Regions from separate parts of the Oceanobacillus alkalisoli genome, predicted to be linked through region 2. Evidence: riboswitches for the same ligand, from Rfam matches in the RefSeq annotation. Region 2 holds a riboswitch; the other holds the start of a gene.
The links. Region 2 has a riboswitch for cobalamin ahead of L3V42_RS09230 (ABC transporter substrate-binding protein). Riboswitches for the same ligand answer to the same signal wherever they lie in the genome.

Region 1: linked by a shared signal. The riboswitch ahead of L3V42_RS13435 (ribonucleoside-diphosphate reductase subunit alpha) and the one ahead of L3V42_RS09230 (ABC transporter substrate-binding protein) in region 2 are both predicted to bind cobalamin.

Annotation. Positions count from the first base shown of each region.
Region 1 is NZ_JAKNRA010000011.1:40,433-51,450, forward strand. It holds gene L3V42_RS13390 (cysteine hydrolase family protein) at 1-453, opposite strand, end outside; gene L3V42_RS13395 (nicotinate phosphoribosyltransferase) at 467-1,927, opposite strand; gene L3V42_RS13400 (hypothetical protein) at 2,257-2,472, opposite strand; partial or broken gene L3V42_RS13405 (winged helix-turn-helix transcriptional regulator) at 2,601-2,940, shown strand; gene L3V42_RS13410 (hotdog fold thioesterase) at 3,112-3,486, shown strand; gene L3V42_RS13415 (EamA family transporter) at 3,518-4,435, shown strand; gene L3V42_RS13425 (ribonucleotide-diphosphate reductase subunit beta) at 4,705-5,745, opposite strand; gene L3V42_RS13430 (flavodoxin) at 5,789-6,256, opposite strand; gene L3V42_RS13435 (ribonucleoside-diphosphate reductase subunit alpha) at 6,347-8,572, opposite strand; cobalamin riboswitch at 8,723-8,915, opposite strand; gene L3V42_RS13440 (AI-2E family transporter) at 9,378-10,397, shown strand; gene L3V42_RS13445 (RDD family protein) at 10,614-11,018, opposite strand, start outside.
Region 2 is NZ_JAKNRA010000005.1:135,986-147,003, forward strand. It holds gene L3V42_RS09205 (SLC13 family permease) at 1-97, opposite strand, end outside; gene trpB (tryptophan synthase subunit beta) at 632-1,795, opposite strand; gene L3V42_RS09215 (cob(I)yrinic acid a,c-diamide adenosyltransferase) at 1,878-2,465, opposite strand; gene L3V42_RS09220 (adenosylcobinamide amidohydrolase) at 2,514-3,998, opposite strand; gene L3V42_RS09225 (FecCD family ABC transporter permease) at 4,009-5,034, opposite strand; gene L3V42_RS09230 (ABC transporter substrate-binding protein) at 5,024-6,016, opposite strand; cobalamin riboswitch at 6,339-6,525, opposite strand; gene glmM (phosphoglucosamine mutase) at 6,647-7,990, opposite strand; gene L3V42_RS09240 (CdaR family protein) at 8,039-9,265, opposite strand; gene cdaA (diadenylate cyclase CdaA) at 9,258-10,073, opposite strand; gene rsiW (anti-sigma-W factor RsiW) at 10,380-11,018, opposite strand.

The sequences.
Region 1 (11,018 bases), on a different contig from region 2:
AATAGCTGTTTTGAAACCTTCTGCATCCGCTCCTGAAACGGTTAAAAAGTCACAAATATCGGTCGTCACTCCAACGGTATGAACCTTTTCCACCCCCGCATTCCTGAAAATTTCGGCAAGACCTGTTTTAAAGAATGCGTTATAGTTTGTCTTTGGTGAATAAATTAGATTTTCATTATCCTTATTCGCTTGGTACCAGTCATTTAATTCTCCGTACAGTTGTTGGCCTTCCGTATCCACAATATTATGAGGCGGCCATAATTCAAAGTGAGGGTCATTTGGTTGATGGGCATCCATGGATACAACAACCATCTTTCCTGCTTCTAAAAATTCCGTTGCTAATTCCTTGATGTATGGAACAATTTTCTGTGCTGGTTTTCCGACAGTCAACGGTCCGTCATCTGCTACAAAATCATTACTCATATCAACAATTAATAACGCTTCTTTTACCACTTTAAACCCACTCCTACCTAATATTTTTCAAACTGTGTTTTTTCGCCTCTTCGATATTTCTCATCTTATTATCCCAACACGCCTGACTTAAATCAACCGGGTATTCAGCCGGGTTTAAAGAACGCTTGTATTCCTCCCATAAAAGATCCAATCGCTCCTCAGCGTAAGATTGAATCTCTTCGATTGACGGATTTTCATACACAAGCTTACCGTCCGTAAAGATTTCCTCATGCAAATCCTGCGCAATGAAATTGGTGACAAACGTTCCGATGTACGTATGCACGGGATGGAACATATGAAGTTTAGATTCTTTTTCAGGTTGTTCAAAATCAAGGGCGATATAATCCCCTTCTGATTTATTCGTCAGTTTGTTAATAATGCGGTATACCTTTTTCAAACCTGGTGTTGTAACTTTTTCAGGACTTGAAGAAATTTTGATTCGATCTGTCATCTTTCCACTCTCATCTTCCATGGATACCATCTTATACACAGCGCCTAGAGCTGGTTGATCGAAAGCAGTAATTGCTTTCGTGCCAATTCCCCACGCATCAATTTTCGCTCCTTGGGCGTTTAAATTCATAATGGTATATTCATCAAGATCATTTGAAGCGATGATTTTCGTATCAACAAATCCTGCTTCATCTAACATTTTCCTTGCTTCCTTGGAAAGATAAGCCAGATCTCCGCTGTCTAACCGAATACCTGCAAAATTGATATCGTCACCAAGTTCTTTTGCAACTTTAATCGCTGTTGGAACACCTGATTTTAATGTATCGTAGGTATCCACTAGAAAAACACAATTCTTATCAGATTTTGCATACTTGTGGAATGCGATATATTCATCTTCATATGCTTGAACATAGGAATGGGCATGTGTCCCGGCAACAGGAATACCAAAGCGTTTTCCTGCTCGAACATTACTCGTACCGGAGAATCCGCCGATAAAAGCTGCTCTCGTTCCCCATAGTGCAGCATCAAATTCATGAGCACGTCTCGTACCAAACTCGGAGACAAGCTGGTCCTTTGCAACTTGCTTAATCCGTGAAGCCTTGGTTGCAATAAGGGTCTGGTAGTTCACAATATTTAACAAAGCTGTTTCAATTAACTGCGCTTCGACTAACGGAGCTTCGACACGAAGAATGGCTTCATTACCAAATGCAACCTCTCCTTCCTTCATCGCTCGGACATTCCCTGTAAAGCGTACCGTTCGTAAATAATCAATGAAGTCTTGCTTGTAACCTAGCTCTATTAAATAACTCAAGTCACTTTCAGAAAAATGAAAGGTCTGGAGATAATCGATGATTCGTTCTAACCCAGCAAATATCGCGTACCCATTTCCAAATGGCAGATTCCTGAAATACAATTCAAAAACCGCATTTTTATGATGAATATCATCTTCCCAATAAGCTTTTGCCATATTAATTTGGTACAGGTCGGTATGAAGGGCGAAACTGTCATCAAGATAGCTGTTCATAACAATTTCCTCCTAAGCTTACTACTGTCTTTGTCATTACCATTATAAACCATCTTTACCCTAACTGTTTATCCAATTGTTTCTTCACTTTTTTTGTAAGAGTTCTTTTGCAAACTCAACAAGTTCATGTGCTTCTTTTGTCCGGATAAAATTAACATCTAAACCATCAGAACCCAAGCGGAAACGATCGAATGCATCCGCATCTTTGAAAATCTGATATAGGAGCACATCACGCTCACTGAGTGTTGAGGATTTTTCAATTTCAGATAAACCTAATGCAGCATCCTAATCATGGTAGGCGGTAATATAGTAGGTCGCTTCATGATAAGTCAGGTCGGACTCGCGGCAATACGTCTTATAGTACTATCAATTCCATATTTATCTGCAAATTCACCAAAGTACTGCTGGAAGGTTTCATCTGCCTCATACCAGTTCAGTCCAGCTGCCGCAGACATCCCTGCCGCTCCGCCAACTATAATCGCCTCAGCTTCTTCGATTTTTTGCAATAAGGTTAGGGTATAACCTTGATATTGTTGATCTTGCATGCTGCGAGTTCATCCAATCGCGTTTTGCAACATAACTTAACATGAATCTAAATGTATTATATAGTTTATATAGATATAATAATAGTATGTACTTTTTTGATACATACTCTCTAAGAGGTTAGTGTAGAATGGAAATAAATAAGAATCATGTTTTGGACAACCAGGAGCCTGCTTTTGGATATACACTTTCCATCATTAATGGAAAGTGGAAAATGCAAGTTATTTATCACTTATCTCGGAGTGGTGTTATCCGCTACAAAACTCCAACGCAGAATCGGTAAGATCACGCATAAAACACTTAGTACGACGCTAAAAGAAATGATTCGTGACGGGATCATCCACCGTAAAGAGTATCCGCAGATCCCCCCTAAGGTGGAATACAGCCTTACTGAAAAAGGGCACTCCCTCTGGCCTATCATTCAAGAAATGTGTCAATGGGGATTGGATAATCAGCCTTTTGAAGAGTAATTAGTCGATGGTAGCTTCAAACTGTATAAGGAAAGAAAAACCCGGGATGAAGTTTTATCACTTCATCCCGGGTTTTAAGTTTGATTATGATGATCTACATTTCCTACCATTTTACTAATCGTTTAATCCGCGTTAAGATGATGTAAAAGTGTCTTACAAGGGGTGGACTAGATGAATACAATCATCGATGCAATTGGAATAGAAATAGTCGAAGTGAAAAAGGAGAAAGTAACAGCGACAATGCCTGTACACGGACCGACACGCCAGCCTTATGGACTGCTTCACGGCGGAGCATCAGTAGTGCTTGCAGAGACCGTAGCCAGTGTAGGAAGTATGAATCTAGTAGATGCGAAAACGGAAGCAGCCGTTGGACTTGAAATTAATGCGAATCATATCCGCAGTATGCGTGACGGAAAAGTAGTCGCGGTTGGAAAACCACTCCATATCGGGAGAACAACCCATATATGGGAGATTAACATTACAGACGAGGCAACAGGCAAACTGGTCTGTGTATCACGCTGTACGGTTGCAGTCATTAAAAAATAATGGATGAAAATATTGTAATGGAGAAGAAGAGATGGACAGACAGAATAGGAAACTAGGATTTCTCTTAGTTATTATCGGTGCAACACTCTGGGGAGTCGGTGGTACGGTTTCCCAAAAGCTTTTTCAAGATTTCCAAATTGAAGTAGATTGGCTTGTTACCGTCCGGCTGCTTATTTCGGGGGTCTTATTATTAACGATTCAATACCTCTCAAGGGATAAGAAACAAGTATTCGATGTTTGGAAAAATAAACGAAATACGTTCCAGCTCCTTATATTCGGACTTTTTGGTATGCTTGCGGTCCAGTATACATTTATGGCTTCGATTAACCACGGAAACGCAGCGGTTGCCACTCTATTGCAATATCAGGCACCGATTATGATTATCGCCTATTTGTTGATACAAAGGCAGATGAGATTAAGAAGGATGGATTTGATCACCGTCTTCCTCTCCTTAAGCGGTTGTTTCTTATTGCTGACGAATGGTTCCTTATCAGGATTATCTGTCCCTGCTCCAGCAGTCATCTGGGGAATCCTATCTGGAGTCGCTCTCGCTTTTTACACCTTATATGCTGCTTCACTCCTCGCCTATTTCGATTCTCTCGTTATTGTCGGCTGGGCGATGGTCATTGGCGGTGTTACGCTGAGCTTTATTCATCCGCCATGGCAAATGGATTTTGCGAGCCTACCACTAGAAGGGTATCTTTATTTATTGTTCATCGTGATTTTTGGAACGATGATTGCCTTTTGGTTTTTCATTGAGAGTTTAAATAGTCTCTCACCAAAAGAAACGAGCTTGGTTGGAAGCCTTGAACCGCTCGCCGCAGTTTTAACGACCGTGTTTTGGCTGAAAGAACCGTTTGGATCCTTTCAATGGCTTGGAACAGCTTGTGTGATTGCAATGATAGTCTTTATGGCTTTAGCGGATAGTGAGAAAGCTGCATTTGAATAAGGAAAAGACATTCAGGAATATGACTTGGATGTCTTTTTTATGCATCTTAGTAATTTTTACTATCTGCTTGGGTTCATTATACCTTTAATAGGTTACAGTTCGCTTTATGGTATTTTGGGTGTTGTAGTATTAGCTTCGACTGTGCTCTATTTCATTTTATATGGCAGAAAAGAAAAGGAAATGTTAAGAGTAACATAAAAAAATCCGAACAATCTAAGGAAAATTTGGCCTTAGGTTGTTCGGTTTTTTTCTATCGATAAAACACCTTTTTATAAATCATCAAACCCGTTCAAATCACTTACTTTTGTATAGGCACGAGATTTTTGCTCGAAGAAATCTGTCTTTGTTCCATCAAAGTTATCTACATATGCCCGAATCCACTTCATCGGGTTATCGAAGTAGCCATCATAAATTTCACTTAAGCCGAGCATTCTTAGCATCTTGTTCGCCCGGTATTTAATATAGCCTTCCATTTCGTCCAAATCAATTCCCTCGACATTTGCTAATACATATCTGGACCAATGGATCTCCTGTTCCACGGAGTGACGGAACGCCTCATATACCCACTCATTGAATGCTTCCGTATTATATTCAGGATTCTCAGCTAGCGTCGCGCGGAATAATTCGCCAATATATCTCCCGTGCTCAAGCTCGTCCCGGTTAATATAGCTGATCATCGTACTTGTTCCTACCATCTTATTATTTCGTGCTAAGTTATAAAAGAAGGCGAATCCGGAATAGAAAAACATTCCTTCCAGTAGAGAGGTATAGACCATGACTTTTAATATGTTTTCGATTGTCGGATTTTCTGCAAACTCATTATAAACTTCGATAATCCGTTCATTCCGCTGTAGGAGAACGGGATCCGTCCGACCTAACTCAAATGATTTATTCTGTTCATCCAGCGATACGACAGATGATAAAACATACGAGTAGCTTTCATTATGCACGGCCTCTTGTTGAGCAATTACAGCCATAATGGACTGTACAGAGGCGTCTGTCGCATATAAAGATAATAATAAAGCCGTCCGTGTCTGTGGTGCATCTAACGTAGACAGTAATCCAATAATCTTTAAATAGGCATCCTGTTCATCTGCAGTTAACTCCGGAAACTGCCTGATATCAGAAGACATATTGATTTCATCTGCTTGCCAGTAGTTTCCTAGTAACTTTTTGTAAATCTGATACCAGTGGGGATACGCAATATCATTCCAATTTAAAATACCGCTGGATTTCCCCCCAAAGATTCCCGTTGATTTATTAGGATTTTTTGGCTCTAACGTTCTTGCTTTTTTTAAAACTACAGTCATATTTATATTCCCTGCCTCTTTTTATTTTCTATTATCGCTTATCCTATACGCCTGCCGTCATCCAGCTCTTTTGCTCTTTTTCTTTTCTTACACCTTCTATAATTCCGTCTACCCAATTGGTAACTTTCAGCTCTTGGCTTCCCCTTGGAGACTGCTCTACCTTCAAACCTTCCCACGGGCTATTATAAAATTTAGCTAGTTTCGTGACCGCAAGACAAAACATCTCTTCCCCACCAAACTGGGTTTCTCCTGAACCAAATACTGCAATATTATTCGGCTTATACCCGACATCTGCTACAAAGTCTTTTACATCAGCCGGTGTGCTTCCAAGATCCCAAGTAAACGTCCCTAACATAACGACATCATAGTCACTTAACTCGGGAAAATACGCACCTATACCGATTTCATATAACTCCGGTTGATAACCGAAAGATTCAATCCTAGCCTGAATCATTTCTGCCATTTCTTCGGTATTGCCGCTAAAACTATGGTAAGCGATAAGAATTTTCATTTATTTCACCCCTAATTAAAACGTGCGAATCCCTTATCATCGATTTTCGATTGGTTCGGAACAGAGGAGAGCATAACGCTCCCCTATTCATTATTGACACCACTCACACTCTTCAATATCTGTAGAAGATGAACGTACATAGTAAGTTGTTTTCAGTCCGCTCTTCCAAGCTTGTAGATGCAAGTCTAGTAAGACGGAAGCCCGGATGGTGTTCGGCACATAAATATTAAAGGAAATACCTTGGTCCACATGTTTCTGACGCATGGCATTCTGTTTGACCGACCAGCGCTGATCAACAATATAAGCGGAACGTCTGTAGATATGATAATTATGGTGGTCCATATCTGGTGCGGTTACAGGCATCTTAAAGTCTTTCTTCTCTTCATGATAAAAAGGTTTGAATACTGGGTCGATTCCTGCAGTAGAGCCGGCAATAATCGAAGTAGACGCATTTGGTGCGACAGCCATTAAATAACCATTGCGGATCCCCGTGTTCTTAACCCGCTCCTTCAATGCCATCCACTCTTTGGAATCATCGTATCCTCTGTTATCAAAGTACGCTCCTGTACTCCATTTACTTCCTTCAAATACCTGATAGCTGCCTTTTTCTTCTGCTAAATCTGCTGATGCGGAAATCGCTAAGTAGGCTATTTTTTCATAAATAGCATCGGTATATTCGACAGCTCGCTCTGATTCCCACTCGATTCCTTCTTTTGCAAGCAGGTGGTGGAATCCGAATGTTCCTAGTCCAATCGCTCTGTACTTTTGGTTCGTGAGCGTTGCTTGTAATAATGGTAACGTATTAATATCAATGACATTATCAAGCATGCGCACTTGAATTTTGATAAGGCGTTCCAATACATTATCTGGTACAGCCTTCCCTAAGTTAACGGAACTTAAGTTACAAACAACAAAGTCACCAGGCGTGTATTTTTTCACAACGGTATTTTCTTCCGTGAGATATTGCTCAACAAATTCTGTCGGGGATTGGTTTTGCGTAATTTCCGTACATAAATTGGAGCAATAAATCATTCCAGTATGCGTATTCGCATTCCGGCGGTTCACTTCATCACGGTAAAACATGAATGGTGCTCCTGTTTCCAGCTGGGAACGCATAATTCTTTTCATAATTTCAATTGCTGGCACTTTCTTTGCCGAATCTAAATTAGCGTTGATACATGCTTCATACTTCTTGCGCCATTCTCCTTCGCCTTTCTCTTCATCATAGGATTCCTCCAGGGAAAAGCCCATTACCTCGCGCACTTCATGAGGGTCAAATAAATACCAGTCGCCCCTTTTTTCTACTTGTTCCATAAACAAATCTGGAATATTAACCCCTGTATAAATATCATGGGCACGCAGGCGGTCATCCCCGTTATTTAGTTTCAAGTCAAGGAATTCTTCAATATCTCTGTGCCATATGTCCAAATAAACTGCTATCGCACCTTTTCTCGTACCGAGTTGATCGACACTTACCGCTGTGTTATTTAACTGTTTAATCCATGGTACAACTCCGCTGGACATCCCTTTAAATCCTTTAATCGAACTGCCTCTAGCACGGATTTTACCCATATAGACACCAATTCCGCCGCCATTTTTCGACAATTGGGCAATATCACTATTACTATCATAAATTCCTTCCAAACTATCGTTTACCGTATCAATAAAACAACTCGACAATTGGCCATGGCTCTTCCCCGCATTAGCTAATGTTGGTGTCGCGACCGTCATATATAAATTACTTAACGCCCAATAGGCTTCGAGAACATGTTCTTTCCGATTCGCGACCGGTTCTTCTTGCATAAGATGCATGGCAATAACCATCCAGCGTTCCTGCGGCAATTCATAAACATTCTTTTCATGGTCCATTGCGAGATAACGAGTTGCCAATGTATAAATTCCCGGATACGTAAATAATAAATCCCTTTCCTGTTCGAGCGACGAACCGAAATAATCGATTTCCTCTTTCGTGTAGCTTGAAAGAAGATGAGGAGAATAAATTCCTTTATCGGTCAATTGCTTTAATAAATCGTAGAAAGGACCATACGAAAGAGCAGTGTCATAGCCCCTATTTTCTGCAGCCTTTTGATAGAGTTCATGCAAATAAATCCGTGTTGCAAAATAAGTCCAGTCTGGTGTTACTTCGTCTATATTTTCAAGTGCATGGTTAATTAAAGCATTATATAAGTCGTCTTTTGCTTCTTGTGTTACCAAAAGCGGCTCAACTTTTTCTTTATATTTATCTGTTTGAATATTTAATCCATCGGCCCACTCATTGATTAATTCCATCCCTTTAGGGCTTTTTGTTTGATTCATTATTTGCATTTTATTTCCTCCCTTTATGTATAAGCATTAAAAAAACCGTTCACTTTCGGGATGAACGGCAAGAAAAAACGACAAAAAAGCATAATAATATTACATACTACAACTTCTTATCATTTTTCCTTTCTCACACCCCGAAGAAACAAAAAACTACAAGTTATGGCAGGTCTCCTGGCTCGTGCTCTTCCTTCTATAGCCCTTCCCATATCGACACCTTACAGCAAGCGATACGGTGGTTTGCTAAGTCGTACACACGTACAGTTGCGGGGGCAGCTCCAGTTTTTAACTGGATTCCCTTTTAAACAGATAAACTGTCACCATTACTCATATACTACATTTAGTATTAAATTGTATTATCAATCACTATATATTGAATTCTATCATAGAGTATACCCGTTTTCAACAATTAATAACGAACGAAAAATGATTCATTATCTGGAAGGAAATTTACTCAAATATTCATCCTAAACTATAACCTCAGGTATTGCAATATATAGGACTTGTCTCTATCTAGTAGTAGCTTACATCTACGAACATACAAAAACTGCATGGAACAAGGATTTGTTAAAACCCTAGATTCCATGCAGTTCATCCTACATATCGCTTTTTATCCTCCCGCTTGATTCAATCACCAAATATTGATTAGCGGGACATGGCGGTCAGTGCATTTATCCCAGTTTAATATTATTACTGAATTACTATCGTTTTAATCTTGTGTTTTTCCCATTATAAGTAGATACTAAGAGTATAAACAAAACTGGCTATCCTGCTTCACACAGCATAAGAGAGGAAATATGATATGGAATCAATCGTCGACTTTTTCCGAAAAACAGGAGTAAAACGCATTATTATTTTTAGTTTAATCATTCTAATTCTTTACAGTGTAAGAAGTTTAATAAATATTATCCTCCTTACTTTTATTTTTTCATTCTTAATGAATGGGCTAGTTGAATTCACGGTGAAACGGATCAAATTCAATCGAACGATTCTCGTATTACTGTTATATTCGGTAATCGTCAGCTTATTAACGGTAGGTGCTGTGAGGTACTTGCCAATTATTACGATGGAAATCAGTCAAGTCATTAAGCAGATTTCAACTTTCTCTTTCGAATCGTATGATAACCCATTTTTTAGTTTTATTGAGCCGATCATTTCAAGCGAGCAAATCACGGGCTACATAGAAAACGGCTTTTCATTTCTCTTAAAATCGATTACAGATATTAGTACGGTGAGTGTACAGGTATTAATTTCGTTAGTACTCAGTTTATTCTTCCTGCTCGAAAAACCTCGCCTGCTCGCATTTACGAGTAAGTTCAAAAAAAGTAAAGTTGCACCGTTCTACCGGGAGATCGAGTACTTCGGCAGAAAATTTTCACGCACTTTTGGTAAAGTAATCGAAGCACAATTCATGATTGCCCTGATTAACACATTTCTTACGATGATTGTATTAATGATCCTTGGATTTCCGCAGATCTTTGGATTATCCATTATGGTCTTTTTCCTAGGACTTATCCCTGTTGCTGGAGTGATTATCTCACTTATCCCGTTATCTCTCATTGCCTATACAATCGGAGGATTTTTAACTGTTCTTTATCTGCTCATCGCAATTATGATTATCCATGCAATCGAAGCGTATATTCTCAATCCAAAATTGATGTCTTCTAAAACAGATTTACCAGTGTTTTATACATTTATTGTCTTGATTTTTTCGCAGCATTTCTTTGGCGTCTGGGGATTGATTATCGGAATTCCAGTGTTTGTATTCCTGCTCGATATCCTGGATGTGACGAATAATGATACACACGAGCAAGTAAAGTAAAGATTAGGCTTTAACTAGTAATAGATTTAGATAATAGAACACAAACAGCCGCTATTAGAATATCTTACACATTCTACTGGCGGCTAAACATTAACCAAAAACCCGTATCGAGATTTTTTCTCCCCACACTTACTAGCTTGTAAAAAAAGCAGGGACAGTGCTTGATTATTTATTGTGACATATACGGACAATGAATAACTCTCTTCCCGCGATCCTTCATTCATGCACGACCCATGTATCACCAAGCATATCGTGAATCCCTTGTTTTTTGGTATCAAAGGCAACGACAAGATACAGTAATTGTGCAATGAATAAAAAGCGATAGAAGAAGCGTCCGACCAACTCTCTAAAAATAATATCGTTCCATTGCAGAGGCTCGAGGTCTTTGCGAATCACTTTTAATCCAAATATCATTTTTCCGATTGTCTGTCCATAAAACTTTGTCATTAAAATAAAGTATAGATACAATACGAGAAGGCTCAGAATTCCTGCGACCGTCCAATAACCAATCTCGATTGGTTTTCCTTCGTTCATAAATTTTAATGGACTAAGCACAATACCATTTATACTAAACACGATGACTAAGTCGGCTAAATATGCCCAAAATCGCATCCAAAATCC
Region 2 (11,018 bases):
TTTTCTCTATTGCGTCTCCCGGCTTCACGAAAAAACGAAACATGTCTTTCACTTGATCATGCTTTTCCCAAAGCCAACCCCAAGTTGCTGAGATCATGATGCTCCTCCTTTTATATAAAAATATAAATCTAGTTTAAATGTATTTTTTATAAAAAGCAAGTTGTTGTATATCAGCCGGTAATCAAGTCTCGCACACACTCCGTTGATTGTTTTATAACATTTATATTGATATATAACAGAATGATTTTATTAGAAAATAGCGATCTATGGTATGTGAATCTACTGAAAAACATGGATTATACAAAGCTCAAGAAATTAGAATGGTTGTAAACGACAGGAGCTAGAGAGTCACTGCTTCTTCAGGTGATTTGAGGACTTGTAAACAACCGAGAGATGGGGTACGCTGCTTATTCGGTAGATTAAAGCACTTATAAACAACCGGAAAATAAGAGACGCCGTTCATTCGGTAGATTAGAGCACCTATAAACGACCGAGGAAATAGAGACACTGCTCATCCCGGCGTTTACAGCACTTATAAACAGCCAAAGCCCATCCTTCATTGCTAATATGAGCGTAAAAACAAAAAAGAGCACACAACGATATCCATGCTCTTTTCTCCCAATCCACTATTCTATTTCAACATCTCAAATACTTGCTCCACGTCTTTATCACCCCGGCCAGAAAGATTCACGATAATCACATCATCCTGCCCGAGCTCTTTCGCAAGCTGAATCGCATGACTTACTGCATGGGAGCTTTCAAGTGCAGGGATGATTCCTTCTGTTTTCGATAACTCTTGAAAAGCTTCCAATGCTTCTTCGCCGGTCACACTCACATACTCCCCGCGGCCGATAGCATGCAGATGACTATGCTCTGGACCGACACCTTGGTAATCGAGCCCAGCTGCAATCGAGTCGGTTGGCAATGCTTCACCATCCTCATCTAATAACGTTAAGGAACGATAACCATGGAATACTGCTGGCTTCCCTTTCGAAATGGAAGCTGCCTCAGCAGGTTCCACACCAATCAGTCGTACAGAGTCTTCATCAATGTAATGAGCGAAAGCACCGATTGCATTACTTCCGCCACCAACACAAGCGACGACAGCTGCAGGGAGTTTACCTTCCTTCGCCAGAATCTGACGTTTCGATTCTTCGCTGATGATAGATTGGAAATATTTTACCATCTCGGGATATGGATATGGCCCTACTGCCGAACCGATTAAATAAAAGGTCGTTTCGTGATTAGCGACAAGATCAGCAAATGCTTCATCCACCGCTTCCTTCAGACGTCCCCACCCTTTATCGACAGCTACGACTTCAGCCCCGAGGAGTTCCATCCGGAATACATTCAAGCGTTGTCTTTCAGTATCTTTTTTACCCATATAAATCGTGCACGGCAGTCCGACCATCGCACAAGCAGTCGCTGTCGCAACACCATGCTGACCTGCTCCAGTTTCCGCTATAATCCGCTCTGCACCGGTTCTCTTCGCTAAAAGAATCTGTCCGAGCACATTATTAATTTTATGGGCCCCTGTATGATTCAAGTCTTCACGCTTCAAATAAATTTTAGCCCCACCAACTTTTTCAGTCAGATTTTTCGCAAGGGTTAGTGGATTCTCGCGTCCAACATACTCTTTCAAATAATACCGGTATTCCTCAAGAAATTCAGGATCATCCTTATATTTCTCAAAAGCTACACCAATTCCGTCTAAAATATCCTTCAAATCTTCTGGGACAAAGCTTCCTCCGAAATCACCAAAGTAACCTTTCTCTGCTACATTCTCTTTACTCAACTCTACTCATCTCCTACATGAAATTTCAAGATTCTCTTCATTATAAATGAAAAATGAAATAATTCAAGATTGTATTATAACTTCACTTTTTCTTATTACTGCCACGAAAAACCCTTGCACTGCGGGCATACTCCACATCTGCAACTTGCAGGCGAGAATTAACTACACGGGCTGCTGCAAAGAAATAATCAGATAATCGATTCATATACTTTAACGGAATTGGATCTAAATCTTCTTCCCGCTGATAAAGTTTTACAATCTGTCTTTCCGCTCTTCTTGCCACTGTTCTCGCAACGTGTAAATATGCAGCGGCCTCCGTTCCGCCTGGGAGAATAAATCGTTCAAGCTCTGGTGCCTCGTCTATTAAGACATCCATTCTCTCTTCCAAATACGTAATCATATCTTCAGAAAGCTCGTGAGGACGTTCTTTTTTCGATACATTAGAAAGCTCAGTTCCGCAGTCAAATAATTCATGCTGAATTTTTTTCAAATCAGCAATGAGGTCTTTGAACGGTTCTTTATTCTTATTGAGCCCAGCTACCGCAAGACCTACAAAAGAATTCGTTTCATCAATTGATCCGTAAGCTTCCACCCGAATATCATCCTTCGTCGTCATTCCACCTATTAACGCGGTCTTTCCTTTGTCGCCAGCCCTTGTATACAGTCTCAAATGAATCGCTCCTTTTTTTGTTTTTATACTCTCAAGCAAACGTTTGATTTACCCCTGTTCAGCTGCTTTTTTCCTATTTAATGTTTTGGAAATGGCCTGCTTCATTTCTTGATAAACAGCATTTCCTATTAGAGCACCTAACTCTGTCGCGGTTCCAGCGTAATCTAATTCCTTCCCTTGTTGGGTTGCGGCAATTAAAATACTGTCTGTAGGAGTTCCTGTTGCGACCGTACCTGTCTTCCGGTCTTGAATAGCGAGGTCTCTTAACACTTGAGCCTTTGCCTCCGTTGCCGTGATCGTTGCCTGGATAAAGGCTTCTTCCGTTAAACTGCCATTTACAAAAACCCATGTATTAATCGTTCCCGGAGCAACTGGACCAACAAGCGGCTTTGCTCGTGAGCTGTCCACCGCATTTCCAACACTCGCTGTCACAACAACTAAGATTGAAAAACCATTACCCTCATAAATACCATAACTGTAATCTTCCAAGACAATTGCCGTCATCATTCCAACCGTCTGAGCCGGCGGGAAACCTCGCCCTTTTAAATAAGTTCGCATTTCCTTCCGGTGATCATTACAATAATAATTCTCATCGACATGCCGATTGACAAAGTATTTATACCAGCCAATCCCTGCGCCAACGATACCAGAGGATATCGTTTTCACCGGCAGATCTGAATGGAGTACGATTTGCTCTGTACTAAAAGAAAGGTTTGTTTCATCAATTGACCACAGTTTTTTTGCCTGCCACGTCTTCTTGCTTGGCATTAAATGCAGCTGTGGCTTGGCAATTTTAGAGTGGGCCTGCTTAATGACCTCTGTATCGAACACCGAGTTAATCAGTTCTTCAGAAAGCACTTCATCTGGATTTTCCAACGCTTTTGCTTCGCCCTCGTCCATTAAAAGCAGGCGATCACAATAAAGGCTCGCAAGGTTTAAGTCATGCAAAATCGCCACGACTGTGAGGCCCTTTTCTTTTGCACTTTTTCTGAGCAAATCAAGCAATTCTTTTTGATAAGCTAAATCAAGATGGTTAGTTGGTTCGTCCAAGAGAAGAACTTTCGGTTGCTGCACGAGAGCTTGGGCCAGGAATATTCTCTGCTGTTCTCCTCCAGAATGTTCCATCACCGAGGTGTCCGCAAATTCGAGGATGTTCGTTTGCCGCATGACACGCTGAACGATTTCCTCATCTTCTTTTGTCCATGATCGGAACAACCCGCTATGATGCGCATAACGACCAAGTGACACCATTTCTTTTACTGTATAAGGAAAAACTTGGGGAGTGAGTTGGGGTAAGACGGCGATTTTCCTAGCTAATTCTTTCTTAGAGTAATCGGCAATGTTTCTCCCCGCTACTTCAATTTTTCCCTGTTGCAGATCGAGCAGTCCACTAATCATATTGATTAAAGTTGTCTTCCCACTGCCATTCGGTCCTAGAATTCCAAAAAACTCCCCTTCATTTACGGAAAAACTAATGTTTTTTACAATCTCCTCGCCATCATAGCCACCCGAGGCATTTTTAATTAAAAGCATGGTTCACCTCTCAACTTCTTCTCCGTTGTTTAATTAATATTATCGCAAATACCGGTGCACCTACTAAAGCTGTAATCACTCCGACAGGCAATACTTGAGGTGAGATAATTGTCCGCGATAATAAATCGGTCAATATAAGAAAGCTCGCTCCAATAATCATCGACAACGGCAACAAATGGACATGATCAGAACCCCATAGCTTTCTAGTTAAATGAGGGATAACTAAACCGACAAAGCCAATTGTCCCGGATACGGCAACCGCTGCTCCAGTGAGGATAGAACCCGCAATAAGAATTAGCAACTTCCGCTTGCCGACATCAACGCCTAAATGCTGTGCCCTCTCTTCGCCAAGCGACATTGCATTCAGTTCTTTTGCATTCATTAATAAAATGAAGGAGCCAAGAATAAAGAAAGGAAGAATGATTCCAACATAGCGAAAGCCCCGCATCGATACACTGCCAAGCATCCAGCCGATAATCTGCTGCAATTCATCGCCTGTCAACGCGATAATTAATGAAATAATCGAACCTAAAAACGCGCTGAAAATAATTCCCGTAAGAATAATCGTTTCTACCCGCATCGTCCGGTCAATTTTACGTGCAAAGTAAAGTACAATTAAAATGGTTGTTAAGGCTGTGATAATGCTCAAAAATGGCAAAGTATACATCCCGATAACCGGTAGCGAGATTCCGAAAAACAATGTCGCAACAGCACCAACTGATGCTCCTGAAGATACTCCAAGGATATAGGGCTCCGCGAGCGGATTTCTTAATAAGCCTTGGAAGGCCGCTCCCGCAATCGCAAGCGATGCCCCCACAAGTCCCGCCAACAGTACCCTTGGCAAGCGAATCTCATATACAATACTTACATACATCGGATCAACATCATCACCAACCGGCAACCGAAAAGCCTCGCTGCCAATCACTTTGACAATATCAAGGATCGGGACAGATACACTCCCAATCGAAATGGCAAATAGCATTGCACCAATGAGAAGCGCACAAGAAATACCATATTTTATTGCATTACTCTTCATCAAACAGCTCCGGATAAACAGCTTCAGCTAGTTCCCTTGCACCTTCCGTGAGTCTCGGACCAGAACGTGTAATTAAATCAGCATCAATGTCGTAAACTCTTTCATTTGCAACGGCTTCTACTACATCAAAGCCACTTCTCGAAAGCACTTCTTCTTCCGGATTTTCAATATATGCGCCGTAAGAAGTGATGATTACATCGGGATTCAATTCAATGATTTCCTCTGGATCAAGCGCCAGCCAGCCTTCATGTTCGGCTGCAGCATTTTCAGCATGAATCATTTCTAACAGTTCGTGGATAAACGTATGCTGTCCTGCTGTGTAAATGTCCGGTGCAGGAGAATTTTCAAAGAAAACTGTCTGTACATCTTCCTCAGATATCTCGGATGTAAGCTCTCGAATTTCTTCAAATTCTGCTTCCATTTCTGTCATTAATTCTTCTGCTTCCTGATCAGTTCCAATAACTTGTCCAACGATTTCAATCGTTTCGTATGTGCTCGCAATATCCTGTGCATCTTGAACAACAAAAACTTGGACACCCGCAGCTTCAAGTTGTTCGAATGCCTCCTGGGCACTGCTCACTCCCAATTCATGCGCAAGGACAATATCCGGGTCAAGACTAATGATCCGCTCCACATTCAATTCCATGCCACCGATTTTTTCAATATCTTGTACTTCTTCCGGGTAATTATCATGATCCGACACACCGACCACCTTTTCCCCTTGTCCTAAAGCAAACGCGATTTCGGTATTGCTCGGAATCAATGAAACAATCCGTTCTGGTTCTTCCTCAAGTGTTATTTCATTGTCTATAGCATCTGTGAGTGTCAGCGGATAATGATTATCGTTCGTTGACTCTTCTTCAGTCGCTTCCTCTTTATCTGTATTTCCAGTTGCATCCTCATTGTCTGTCGCACCTTGTCCGCAAGCAACTAGCAGACTAAGTAAGAACGCGAGCAGCAAACCTTGCCATAATCTCTTCATTTCCATTCCTCCAATAATAAATTCATGAACAAAGGCGCAAGCGCCCGTTTAGCAACGTACAAACTGGAGCACTCCGGAATGAGATAAAGGAAACACGGCGACGTAAGGAGCCGATGTTGACTTATCGATTGGAGGAGTGTGAAGTTTGTCAGTTGCTGGGCGCTGGAGCCGGACGTGGCTATCGCCGGGAATTCAAGTTATCCACAGCATTTTTGCTTTATAGTTTCCTATTCATATAAAAAAGCACCTCACACAGTGTGAAGATGCTTCAGTAAATAGGTTATACATCCATATAGACCCATCACCTGACTATCCTCGTAGTGCTGGCGTTACAGAATAGGCAGGTCTCCTGGCTCATGCTCATCACTCTGCTGCACCTTCCCATGCATCTATCGCACAGTGGTATTTACAGCTCATTCGCACTTACAGTGGCGGGACCGCGTTGGACTTACACCAACTTCCCTTTTAAGAATTCAGCAATCGAATCCACCTATTCTTTGCATATCATTTTCAATTGAATCTATCTCATATCGTACACTTTTTTTATGTGAAAGTCATCTTTTTATCTAATTATAAGGCAAGATGACAATACAAAAAACTGCTTCCATAACAGAAAGCAGTTTTAATCCATTATTGTAAACCAAGTAAATCCTCAATTAAAGTGACAACACGGTCAGCATATTTATTACATGCTTCCTCTGTTTCTGCCTCGACCATTACCCGGACGAGTGGCTCCGTTCCGGATGGACGCACGAGTACACGGCCATATTCACCGAGCTCTTTTTCCACGGCGTCGATTTCTTCTAATATAAGTGGATTGGTCAATGCCTCATTCTTATCTGTTACTTTAACGTTTTTCAGGACTTGCGGGAATACTTGCATCTCTCCAGCTAGTTCAGATAAAGGTTTTCCTGTATCTTTCATGACGTTCACAAGTTGCAATGCCGATAGCATTCCGTCACCTGTCGTGATGAAGTCAAGGAAAATAATATGGCCGGATTGTTCTCCGCCAAGGTTAAATCCGCCTCTGCGCATCTCTTCCATGACGTAACGGTCACCAACATTTGTTTTATCACTATGCATGCCATTTTCTTCAAGTGCCTTATAAAATCCGATATTACTCATTACCGTTGAAACAATCGTATCTTCACGAAGCGCACCTTTGGACTTCATATATTTACCGCAAATGTACATAATTTGGTCCCCGTCAACGATTTTACCCTTCTCGTCAACTGCAATTAAACGGTCGCCATCCCCGTCAAATGCTAGTCCAATATCTGCACCCTTTTCCAAAACAAGCTCTCTTACCGCTTCTGGATGGGTCGAGCCTACACCATCGTTAATGTTGAGGCCATTTGGCGAAGCACCAATCGTGTAAATATCTGCTTCGAGATCTGCAAAAAGATGGGTTGCAAGACTGGATGTCGCACCATGCGCACAGTCGATAGCAATTGATAGACCATCAAAGTCGTTATCAATCGTATCTTTCAAGAATGAAATATACTTCTGCCCGCCTTCGAAATAAGCATTCACTGTCCCGATATTCGCTCCAACTGGACGCGGGAGTTCATCCTCTGCGTCAATAAGCTTTTCAATCTCAGCTTCTTGCTCATCCGTCAGTTTAAATCCATCCGGACCGAAGAATTTAATACCATTATCTTCTACTGGGTTATGAGACGCAGAAATCATAATTCCTGCATCCGCGCTCATCGATTTCGTTAAATAAGCTACCCCTGGAGTAGAGATAACGCCGAGACGCATGACTTCTGCCCCGATGGAAAGTAAGCCTGCAAGCAATGCTCCCTCAAGCATATGACCGGAGATACGTGTATCTCTGCCAATGATTACTTTTGGATTTTCCCTTTCCTTCGTCAGTACATATCCGCCGATTCGACCTAATTGATAGGCAAGTTCCGGTGTTAAATCTTTATTCGCTACACCCCTGACACCATCGGTCCCAAAATACTTCTTCATTCATACCTCTCCTTTTAATAAACCATCTAAAAGTCAATTACTTAAAGTTTATTCGATCTCAACTGTAATTTCTTCAAACTCAGGCGTCACGGTTACATCCTCTACCTCATTCCATTCTACTTCCACTGGTACAAGATGTTCCCCCGGCTCGAGCCCTGCCAGGTTGACAAGGACCCGGAAATCATCAGGGCTAAGCTCCCTGAGGAATGTTTCATTTCCTGTTACGGTAATATCCATTTCAGCTTCACTTGGATCGACATATGTTACAGCTTGTCCATTTGCAAGTTCTTCTTCCTCAATCGCCATTGCCTCTAGAACCCGTGCTTCTTCTACTTGAACAGATACTTCAATTGTTTCCAATTCTCCTGTATTTACACCATCCGGGAGGTCAAATCCAACATCAATCGTTCCAGACTCCGTAATTTCCGATAGGTCGATTTTCTCCGTTGGAATGGACTCGATTCGTTCGAGAATATCACTGACTGCAAAAATTTCAGCCTCATCTAGATTAGCAGAAATAGACAGCAAGGAAAAGTCCTCCGGTACATCGCCGGTCGTTTCAATATCAATGGGAACCACTTTGCTCGGACTTATGAAATCAACAGATACGACAACCGACTCCCGGTCCAAGCGGACTTGCAGTTCATTTCCTTGTGTATCATACACATTCACCGGTACTTCCCGGTTTGAAATTGAAGTCTCCTGTCCGGCCACATCGACATAAATTTTAACGACACCAATCTGCTCCATGATTCTTCTGGATGTTGTAATATTTACACTGGATTGGTCTAACTCATAACCGCCGACCTCAACTCCCGGAGGCAACTGATCTGTATTTAAGAATTCCACTGTTATTGGATATTCCTGATTTGCTCTTTCCTCAATCGATACCTCAATTGTTTTCGGCTCAATATAAACGCGAATATCATCGGAAACCGTATGCTGCAATTCTACCGTATGATTTCCCTCTCCCAGTTCCCTTAAGTCCACGTAGACAGAAAAGTTACGATTGAATACAGCCGGCATAATCATCGCAGGAGAACCTTCTAATGTCACTGTTGCATATTCCGGAACTCCGCTTACGACATAATCATCCGAATTAATATCGATATCTACAGGAACATCATCAATTGTTTGCGTTTGTGAATTCCTTCCTGGAATGGAGGATTCAGAGCTGGATGAATTGGATTCCACATTCACGAATATAAATAACGTAATGGCAAAACCAAGCGCCAGTATACGAATAAACCATTTACTTTGAAACCAATTATCCATTTTCTTTCCCCCTCCGTTTCTTCGTCTTCTCAGGGGTTACGGGAAGCAAGGATAAATGTTCATTTAATAATTCCGTTAATGCCTCTTCGGATAAATCACGATGCAGCTTTCCATTTATCGTACAAGATATTGCACCCGTTTCCTCTGAAACAACAATCGTTAGGGCATCCGTTACTTCACTGATCCCCATTGCAGCCCTGTGTCTTGTTCCCAGTTCCTTAGAAATGAATGGACTCTCCGATAGCGGTAAATAACAAGCAGCTGCAATAATTTTATCCCTTTTTATAATAACAGCACCGTCATGAAGCGGAGTATTCGGTGTGAATATATTTGTCAGCAACTGGTGAGTCACTTCCCCATTAATGGGAATCCCCGTCTCAGCATATTCACCAATCCCCGTCTCCTTTTCAATGGAAATAAGTGCTCCAATCCGACGCTTCGCCATATAAGTAGAGGACTGGACGATTGCTTCAATTTGCACTTCCATATCTTCTTTCGACTTAGTACTTCTTGTGAGAAAACTCCCTCTTCCAAGCTGCTCCAAGGCTCTTCTCAGCTCAGGCTGGAATAAAATAATAATTACGATAATCCCCCACTGGATAAATTGGTTCGAGAAATACCGAACCGTCTGGAGGTTAAATGCAATACTCAATAGCCAAATTGCCAAGATGACGGCAATTCCTTTAAGTAATTGTACAGCTTTCGTACCGCGGACCAGCATCATCAGTTTATACAGCACATACCAGATGAGAGCTATGTCCACGGTTATTCTAAGTATCGTTAACAGGTCGAATCCCCCATCGAGCATGGTCACACGTCCTTTAGTCATGAATTAGCAATTGTATAATTAATTTTTTAGAAAACTTGGTTGTCACCAAGCCTTTCGGTGACAACATTAGTTGCACTTATACAGTAAGAAAGGATTTATATTTATCTTTCCGCCAAAAATATCATATAAAAATTACATTTTAATGAATTACATGACCATTATTATACCATAAATACAAAGGTTCATGTGAACTTAATAGCAGCGTAACCATTTTAAAATTAGCCTTCGTAATAAAGAAAGCTTGCATACCGGAAATATAGGGCATGCAAGCATATAATCATCATATTATTCAAAAGAGAATACTTTTTTAGCAAAGTCTTTCAGTTTGTACCATATCCAGTCAAATGCTTGATCGACGGATTCGAATTCTCCATTTATTTCACCGACGGAAGCCATCAGACCACTGTTGTCCAGTGGATCATCATCAATTAGTTCCCCATTCACCAATGTCACATTCCCATCAACCGTACCATGAATGATCAGATTGCCATTTTTAACGAGTAAATCACCTTCAACCACTTCGCCTTCCGGTACAATCACGGTATCTCCTTCAATAATTAAATTCTCTTGTTTTGAGACAACGAGCTGATTGTCTTGATCCCATGCAAAGAAAACGCCGGTGAACATAAGAATAAAGAAAATCGCTGCAGCCGTAAGCATCGGATGCATCTTAAACCAGCGTGAATATTTAACCCGTTTTTTCTCGGTTGGAAGATTCTTCATGACATTCGCTGTGAAATTCACCGGTGCTTCAAATCGTTCAGCACTTTGAATAAGCGTAACGGTCCGCTTCAATTCACGGAAATGACCCTGACAGGCTTCACAGTCTTCCAAATGATATTTTAATTTCTGTTCCTCTTCCGTAGTAATATCGCCATCCAAATATTTATGCATTAGCCCAACGGTTTCTGCATTACATTTCAA